4 regions of the Serratia sp. A07 genome follow, and region 2 is predicted to be linked to each of the others. Evidence: predicted binding sites of a transcription regulator. Region 2 holds the regulator's gene; each other region holds the start of a gene.
The links. The regulator PurR, encoded in region 2, represses purine synthesis genes. The targets are predictions, from matches to a motif close to CANGCAAACGTTTGCNTG.

Region 1: glyA (serine hydroxymethyltransferase) is a predicted target of PurR. The motif match lies at 1,076-1,093, and genes of this name have one in related genera.
Region 3: carA (glutamine-hydrolyzing carbamoyl-phosphate synthase small subunit) is a predicted target of PurR. The motif match lies at 1,259-1,276, and genes of this name have one in related genera.
Region 4: purT (formate-dependent phosphoribosylglycinamide formyltransferase) is a predicted target of PurR. The motif match lies at 1,224-1,241, and genes of this name have one in related genera.

What each region holds. Positions count from the first base shown of each region.
Region 1 is NZ_JBZXDO010000011.1:120,123-122,328, forward strand. Features, by position in the region: gene glyA (serine hydroxymethyltransferase) at 1-956, opposite strand, end outside; gene hmpA (NO-inducible flavohemoprotein) at 1,314-2,206, shown strand, end outside.
Region 2 is NZ_JBZXDO010000006.1:144,381-146,586, reverse strand. Features, by position in the region: gene punR (DNA-binding transcriptional activator PunR) at 1-930, shown strand, start outside; gene purR (HTH-type transcriptional repressor PurR) at 927-1,952, opposite strand.
Region 3 is NZ_JBZXDO010000004.1:164,099-166,304, reverse strand. Features, by position in the region: gene carA (glutamine-hydrolyzing carbamoyl-phosphate synthase small subunit) at 1-1,035, opposite strand, end outside; gene dapB (4-hydroxy-tetrahydrodipicolinate reductase) at 1,506-2,206, opposite strand, start outside.
Region 4 is NZ_JBZXDO010000001.1:57,748-59,953, forward strand. Features, by position in the region: gene dbpA (ATP-dependent RNA helicase DbpA) at 1-693, opposite strand, end outside; gene cspE (transcription antiterminator/RNA stability regulator CspE) at 841-1,050, opposite strand; gene purT (formate-dependent phosphoribosylglycinamide formyltransferase) at 1,297-2,206, shown strand, end outside.

The DNA of each region.
Region 1 (2,206 bases), on a different contig from region 2:
AACAGGTGGTTATGGGTGCCGCCGGAGACCACTTTGTAGCCGCGCTGCAGGAACACGTCCACCATCGCCTTGGCGTTGACCGCCACTTGCTGCTGGTAAACCTTGAACTCAGGCTCCATCGCTTCTTTCAGCGCCACCGCCTTGCCGGCGATCACGTGCATCAGCGGGCCGCCCTGGCCGCCAGGGAACACGGCGGAGTTCAGCTTCTTGTACAGCTCTTCGTCGCCGCCCTTCGCCAGGATCAGGCCGCCGCGCGGGCCCGCCAGGGTTTTGTGGGTGGTGGTGGTGACGATGTGCGCGTGCGGTACCGGGTTCGGGTACACGCCGGCGGCGATCAGGCCGGCCACGTGCGCCATGTCGACGAACAGGTAAGCGCCGATGCTGTCGGCGATTTCGCGCATTTTGGCCCAGTCAACCACGCCGGAGTAGGCGGAGAAGCCGCCGATGATCATTTTCGGCTTGTGGGTTTGCGCCTGCTTGGCCAGATCGTCATAGTCGATTTGACCTTTGTCGTCGATGCCGTAAGGCACCACGTTATACAGTTTGCCGGACAAGTTGACCGGGGAACCGTGGGTCAGGTGGCCGCCGTGCGCCAGGTTCATGCCCAGAATGGTGTCGCCCGGCTGCAGCAGCGCGGTGTACACGGCGAAGTTAGCCTGGGAGCCGGAGTGCGGCTGCACGTTGGCGTAATCGGCGCCGAACAATTCTTTGGCGCGATCGATAGCCAGCTGCTCAACGATATCCACGTATTCGCAGCCGCCGTAGTAACGCTTGCCCGGATAGCCTTCAGCGTATTTGTTGGTCAGCTGGGAACCCTGAGCCTGCATCACGCGCGGGCTGGTGTAGTTCTCAGACGCGATCAGCTCGATGTGCTCTTCCTGACGCACCACTTCCTGCTCCATGGCACGCCACAGTTCCGCATCGTAATCGGCAATGTTCATTTCACGCTTTAACATCCGGCATCTCCTGACTTAAATCAGCTAACTAAAAAATCACCAAATAACTACCCGTTTGGGTTCTGGGCCACAGTGTAAACCGTTTCGCCCCACCGAAGATAGGTCTTGACAGAGGTTTTTACGCAAACGATTGGCATAAGGTGGCGCAAGGCTTTGATCCGCGAAACGCCGCCGTTTATCAACGGACATTTCCTCATGCGAACGATGCGCTTTTTTCATGTTCTGTGAGCGCGATCGACGCCCGAAGAACACCGCAACGAAAACAAGGGTATTTACAAGCGACGCGGAACCCCATAAGATGTATTTAAAATACATCATTAAAATTCTCGTCAAGATCCCAACCCAAGGAGCGCTTCCATGCTGGATAGCCAAACCATCGCCACCGTGAAATCCACCCTTCCCCTGCTGGCTGCGACCGGGCCGAAGCTGACCGCCCACTTTTACGATCGCATGTTCGCGCACAACCCGGAATTGAAAGACATTTTCAACATGAGCAACCAGCGCAACGGCGATCAGCGTCAAGCGCTGTTCGACGCCATCTGCGCCTATGCCGCCAACATCGAGAACCTGGCGGCGCTGCTGCCGGCGGTGGAGCGCATCGCGCAGAAGCACACCAGCTTCAATATCCAGCCGGAGCAGTACAACATCGTCGGCGGTCACCTGCTGGCGACGCTGGACGAAATGTTCAGCCCGGGTCAGGAAGTCCTGGACGCCTGGGGCAAAGCCTACGGCGTGCTGGCCAACGTATTTATCCAGCGTGAAGAGCAGATTTATCAGCAGAGCGAAACCGACAACGGCGGCTGGCGCGATCTGCGCGCATTCCGCATCCTGAAGAAACAGCCGCAGAGCGACGTGATCTGCAGCTTCGTGCTGGCGCCGGTGGACGGCGGCCGGGTGGCGGACTTCAAACCGGGGCAATACCTGGCGGTCTACATCAAGCACGACAGCCTGGAGCATCAGGAAATTCGCCAGTACTCGCTGACCACCTCGCCGAACGGCGAGTTCTACCGCATCGCGGTGAAGCGCGAAGATCAGGGGAAAGTGTCCAACTACCTGCACCAGCAGGCGCAGGAAGGCGACGTGATCTACATCGCCCCGCCGCACGGCGACTTCTTCCTCGACGTGGCGCCGACCACGCCGGTGGCGCTGATCTCCGCCGGCGTCGGCCAAACCCCGATGCTCGGCATGCTCAACACCCTGCACGACAACCAGCATCAGGCGCAGGTCCACTGGCTGCACGCGGCGGAAAA
Region 2 (2,206 bases):
TCTCTTGAAGTGGTCGACGCGGTGGCGCGCACCGGCAGTTTCAGCGCGGCGGCGCAGGAACTGCACCGGGTGCCGTCGGCGGTGAGCTATACCGTACGGCAGCTGGAGCAATGGCTGGCGGTGCCGCTGTTTGAGCGGCGTCACCGCGATGTGGAGTTGACGCCGGCCGGCGCGCTGTTTATCAAAGATGCGCGAGTTGTTATCAAAAAAATGCTCGACACCCGCCGCCACTGTCAGCAGGTGGCCAACGGGTGGCGCGGCCAGCTGAATATCGCGGTGGACATCATCGTCAAACCGCAGCGCAGCCGCCAACTGGTGCTGGATTTCTACCGTCATTTCCCCGACGTCGAACTGATGCTGCAACCCGAGGTGTTCAACGGCGTGTGGGATGCCTTGGTGGACGGCAGGGCGGACATGGCGATCGGCGCCACCCGTGCGGTGCCGGTCGGCGGCGGCTTCGCCTTCCGCGACATGGGCTATATGAACTGGCTGTGCGTGGTCAGCCCGCAGCACCCGCTGGCGCAACTGACAGGCCCGCTGAATGACGATCAGCTGCGGCCGTACCCTTCGCTTTGCCTGGAGGACACCTCGCGCAATCTGCCCAAGCGCGTCACCTGGACGCTGGATAACCAGCGGCGGCTGGTGGTGCCGGACTGGACTTCGGCGCTCGACTGTTTGTGCGCCGGGCTGTGCGTCGGCATGATGCCGGCACATCGGGCGCTGCCGCGGGTGCAGCGCGGTGAGCTGAAGGCGTTGCAGCTGCAGCAGCCGTTTCCCGCCAGCCCTTGCTGCCTGACCTGGCAGCAGGATAAACCCTCACCGGCGATGAGCTGGCTGCTGGCGTATCTGGGCGATGGGGAGACGCTGAACCAGGAGTGGCTGAGCGAGGCGGAACCGGAAGCCGCGCAGGCTTCCGGCGCGGGGGATTAGCGGCGGTAGTCGATGAACGGGCCGTCGGCGACCGAGCGGCGTTCAATCAGCTTCGGATGCACTTCGATCACCTGCGACTCTTCGCGTTTGCTGATGATGCGATCCAGCAGCATGGTGAAGGCCATTTCGCCCAGGCGTTCTTTAGGCTGGTGAATGGTGGTCAGCGCCGGGGTGAAGTAGCGGGCGTTGCGCACGTTGTCGTAGCCGATCACGGAAATATCCTGCGGCACCCGCAGCCCCAGCTCGTCGGCGGCGCAGATGGCGCCCATCGCCATGATGTCGCCGCCGCAGAATACCGCGGTCGGCCGCTGCTTTTGCGACAGGATTTGGTGCATCGCCTTGTAGCCGGACTCCGGCTCGAAGTCACCCTGGACGATCCACTCTTCGCGAATGTCGATATGCGCTTCCTGCAGCGCCTTCATAAAGCCCTGGTGACGGCCGCCGCCGGTATTGCGCGACAGCTGGCCCGGAATGGCGCCGATATCGCGGTGGCCGCGCTCGATCAGGTAACGGCCGGCCAGATAGCCGCCTTCGAACGCGTTATCGATGATGGTGTCGGTGAAGTCGCCGCGCGCGGCGCCCCAGTCCATCACCACCATCGGGATGTTGCGGTAGTCTTCCAGCATGCCCAGCAGCTGATCGGGGTACTCGGAGCACATGACCAGCAGGCCGTCGACGCGCTTTTGCGCCAGCATCGCCAGGTAGGCGCGCTGCTTGTCGAGATTGTTGTGCGAGTTGCACAGGATCAGGGTGTAGCCTTTGCTGTAGCAGCTGTTTTCCACCGCCTCGATCACTTCGGCAAAGTAGGGCGCTTCGCTCGAGGTGGCCAGCAGGCCGATCGACTTGGTGTGATTGACTTTCAGGCTGCGCGCCACGGCGCTCGGCGAGTAGTGCAGTTCTTTGATGGCGGCCCACACGGCCGCTTTGGTCTCTTCGGCGACGAAACGAGTCTTATTGATGACGTGCGAAACGGTGGTGGTGGAAACGCCCGCGCGTTTGGCCACATCTTTAATCGTTGCCATGTAAGGAATGACTCCTGAACTCACATGTTTACAGCATGTAAGTGTGATGTTAATCGTTTGCCTACGTAGATCCTTCTCCAGAGAAGCGAAAACTGAGTTTTTAGTGTGTTGAAGTCTTCAGCGCTTAATCAGGAGGGGCATGGATGCCGGTACGCAGTTGTGAACTGCGAATTTTGTCGCATATTGAACAAAAGTGGAAGAGGTAATCGAGATTATAAACCGGGAAATGATAACAAGATTTAATCGGCGAACTG
Region 3 (2,206 bases), on a different contig from region 2:
TTTGTCGGTGCGGTGAATGCCCTGCACCGTGTGGTCGAACAGCGATTTGTGCGTGACGCGCAGGTTCGCCGGCAGGTTGTTTTCATCGACGGCGAAGCCGTGGTTCTGCGCGGTGATCATCACGGTGTTGTTGTCCAGATCCTTCACCGGGTGGTTGCCGCCGTGGTGGCCGAGCTTCATCTTCATGGTTTTCGCCCCGCTGGCCAGCGCCAGCAGCTGGTGACCCAGGCAGATGCCGAACACCGGAATGTCGGTTTCCAGGAACTGTTTGATGGCGGCGATGGCGTAGTCGCATGGCTCCGGGTCGCCCGGGCCGTTGGACAGGAAGATGCCGTCCGGATTCATTTTCAGCACCTCGTCGGCCGGGGTCTGCGCCGGCACCACGGTCAGGCGGCAGCCGCGATCCACCAGCATGCGCAGGATGTTGCGCTTGGCGCCGTAGTCGTAAGCCACTACGTGGAACGGCAGCTCCGCGGCGGTCTTGGCTTCAGGCAGGTCGCCTTCAAGCGTCCAGCTGCCTTGCTGCCAGCTGTAGGCCTCTTGGGTGGTGACCTCTTTCGCCAGATCCATGCCTTTCAACCCCGGGAAACCTTGCGCCTTGGCCAGGGCCAGCGCGGCGTCCGGCGAGTCGGCGGCGATGATGCAGCCGTTCTGGGCGCCCTTCTCGCGCAGCAGGCGGGTTAATTTACGGGTATCGATATCGGCGATTGCCACGATGTTGTGACGCTTGAGGTAGTCGGACAGGCTTTCTTCGTTGCGGTAGTTGCTGGCGATCAGCGGGAGGTCACGAATGACGAGGCCTTGGGCGTGTACTGCGGAGGATTCTTCGTCGGAAGCATTAGTGCCGACATTGCCGATATGAGGATAAGTAAGAGTAACGATCTGGCGGGAATAGGAAGGATCAGTGAGGATTTCTTGATAACCGGTCATCGACGTATTGAAGACCACTTCCCCCACTGCCGTTCCCTCTGCCCCGATGGCCCGACCGTGGAATTGGGTTCCGTCTTCCAGAACCAATAGCGCTGACTTTATCAAAACATCCTCCGAGGAATAATCAATCACAATATTTGCATATTAATTCAGATATCGCGATCTAAATCAATGCAAAAACCGTCCGCGAGGCCAATTTTTGGCAAATTGGGCGCATTTTAATGATGAGTGTCCGGCTTGTCTACCCAAACTGCCGTTTTTTGTTTTATTTTTGCAGTTCTCGCCACTCATGCGGCTTGAGCGGCGATAAAAACACAGAAAACCGGGGCTGGAAAACGGTTGCGAGGCTGAATGACGAAAAATGGCGCCAGAATGGGCTCCAAAAGACGCTGAAATGAGATTTGGTGGATAAAAACGGGATGATTAGCAAGGAAAACATCAATAAATAACAATCAATGAAATAAAAACACACCAACGCTTAGTTTCTCATGTTAAAAAAAAGGACAATAAAATTATTGTCCGATTATCATAGCATTATGATCAACACAACCACATCACGATGGTATGCAAATTAATTATAATTGGTCCAGATTCAACACGTCACGCATATCAAACAGGCCTTTATCCCGGTTATACAACCAGGCAGCCGCACGCACCGCGCCGCTGGCAAAAGTCATCCGGCTGGAGGCCTTATGGGTAATTTCCACCCGTTCACCGATGTCGGCGAACATCGCGGTGTGCTCGCCGACGATGTCGCCGGCGCGAATGGTGGCAAAGCCGATGCTTTTCGGATCGCGTTCGCCGGTATGGCCTTCGCGCGCATAGACCGCGCAGCTTTTCAGGTCGCGCCCCAGCGCGCCGGCGATCGCTTCGCCCATGGCCAGCGCCGTGCCCGACGGCGCATCCACTTTGTGGCGGTGGTGCGCCTCAACGATTTCGATATCGGTATAGTCGCCCATCACCTGCGCGGCCTTCTCCAGCAGTTTCAACACCAGGTTGACGCCGACGCTGAAGTTGGCGGCGAACACGATGCCGATATGCTGCGCCGCATCGCGGATCGCCTGTTTGCCGGCGTCATCGAAGCCGGTAGTGCCAATCACCATCGCCTTGTGGTGCGCCACGCAAAAATCCAGGTAACCCCGGGTGCTTTCCGGGCGGGTGAAGTCGATCAAAATATCGAACTCGTTCGCCACCTTCTCCAGACTGTCGCTCACCTTGACGCCCAGCGCGCCGATGCCCGCCAGTTCGCCGGCGTCGACGCCGACCAGGCTGGAAC
Region 4 (2,206 bases), on a different contig from region 2:
CGCCGGCCGCTGATCGCGCGTGGTCTCATAGAAACGTTGTTCGATGGCGGTCTGCGCTTCGTCATCGTCCACTTCGACGCTCAGCGGCTGACGCTGAACGCGCTCGCTGATGCGTTCGATACCCGCCGGGTAGGTAGCGGAAAACAGCAGCGTCTGACGCTGCGGCGGCGTGTAGCTGATCACATCGTCGATGTCGTCGGCGAAGCCCATGTCCAGCATACGGTCGGCCTCATCCAGCACCAGCACCTTCAGCTCGTCCAGCAGCAGCGTTTTCTTGCGCAGGTGTTCCTGGATGCGGCCCGGCGTTCCCACCACGATATGCGGCGCGTGCACCAGCGAATCGAGCTGTGGCCCCATCGGTTGGCCGCCGCACAGCGTCAGGATTTTGATGTTCTGCGTGAAGCGCGCCAGGCGGCGCAGTTCTTTGCTCACCTGATCGGCCAGCTCGCGGGTAGGACAGAGCACCAGCGCCTGCGTGGCAACCTGAGCAACGACGATGTTATTCAGCAAACCAATGCCGAACGCCGCCGTTTTACCGCTACCGGTTTTCGCCTTGGCGCGCACGTCTCGCCCTTGCAGGATGGCGGGCAACGCGGCGGCCTGCACCGGCGTCATTTTGGCGTACCCCAGTTCGTTGAGGTTGGCCAACTGTTCGGCTGGCAGCGGCAGGGAAGAAAAAGAAACTGTGCTCACGGCGATAACTCTTATATGACGAATGGAATGGCGGCGCGCCCGCAGGCTGGCGCCGAATCAGCGGTAAATGATAACAGAGATGGGCGGCGTTACGGGCAGCGGGCATAAAAAAACCCGCCGGCGGCGGGTTTCTTGGCGGCTCAGTCGTTAAATAGCAACGACGTTGGCTGCGGCTGGGCCACGTTGGCTGTCCTGGATGGAGAACTCAACCTGCTGGCCTTCAGCCAGGGTCTTGAAACCATCGCTAACGATAGCGGAAAAATGAACGAAAACGTCTTTAGAGCCGTCGGCAGGCGTGATGAAGCCGAAACCTTTGCTTTCGTTGAACCATTTAACGTGACCAGTGATCTTGCTCATTTGTGTTTCCTTTACTTGATAAACCTGCCTTGACGGCACGAGACGCGAAAACCTTGCTATATGTAGGCCTTCTTTCGCCGTCGCTTATTAACGCACAATCGCCCATGCAGGGCAAATATTTCTGCTTGTTATAAAAACAGTCAGTTAGCAACAAACTTGGCGCGGCGGCTGCGCACGCAATCGTTTTCGTATATACTGCCCGCCGATCATCAATCCGCTTACTTTCACCGATCCAGGTACGAAACTATGTTAACGATTGGAACCGCCCTGCGCCCTTCCGCCACCCGCGTTATGTTGCTCGGCTCCGGGGAGCTGGGTAAAGAAGTCGCCATTGAATGCCAGCGCCTCGGTCTGGAAGTGATCGCCGTCGATCGCTATCCCGACGCCCCCGCCATGCATGTGGCGCACCGCAGCCACGTCATCAATATGCTGGACGGTGACGCGCTGAAAGCCGTTATCGAACAAGAGCGGCCGGACTATATCGTTCCCGAAATCGAAGCGATCGCCACCGCCATGCTGGTCGAACTTGAACGCCAGGGCCACCGCGTAGTGCCCTGCGCCGAAGCCACCCGCCTGACGATGAACCGTGAAGGCATCCGCCGCCTGGCGGCGGAAGAGCTTGGCCTGCCCACCTCCAGCTATCGCTTTGCCGACAGCGAGGCGACTTTCCGGCAGGCGGTCGAACACATCGGCTATCCGTGCATCGTCAAACCGGTAATGAGCTCTTCCGGCAAGGGGCAAAGCCTGATCCGCACGCCTGAACAACTGCAAAGCGCCTGGGATTACGCCCAACAGGGCGGCCGCGCCGGCGGCGGCCGGGTGATCGTCGAAGGGCTGGTAAGATTCGATTTTGAAATTACGTTGCTGACCATCAGCGCCGTGGACGGCGTGCACTTCTGCGAGCCGATCGGCCATCGTCAGGAGGATGGGGACTATCGCGAATCCTGGCAGCCGCAACTGATGTCGGCGACGGCGCTGAGCCGGGCCCAGGCTATCGCGGAGAAAGTGGTGAAAGCCTTGGGCGGCTTCGGGCTGTTCGGCGTGGAGCTGTTCGTCTGTGGCGACGAAGTGATCTTCAGCGAGGTGTCACCGCGCCCGCACGATACCGGCATGGTCACGTTGATTTCACAGGATCTGTCCGAGTTCGCCCTGCACG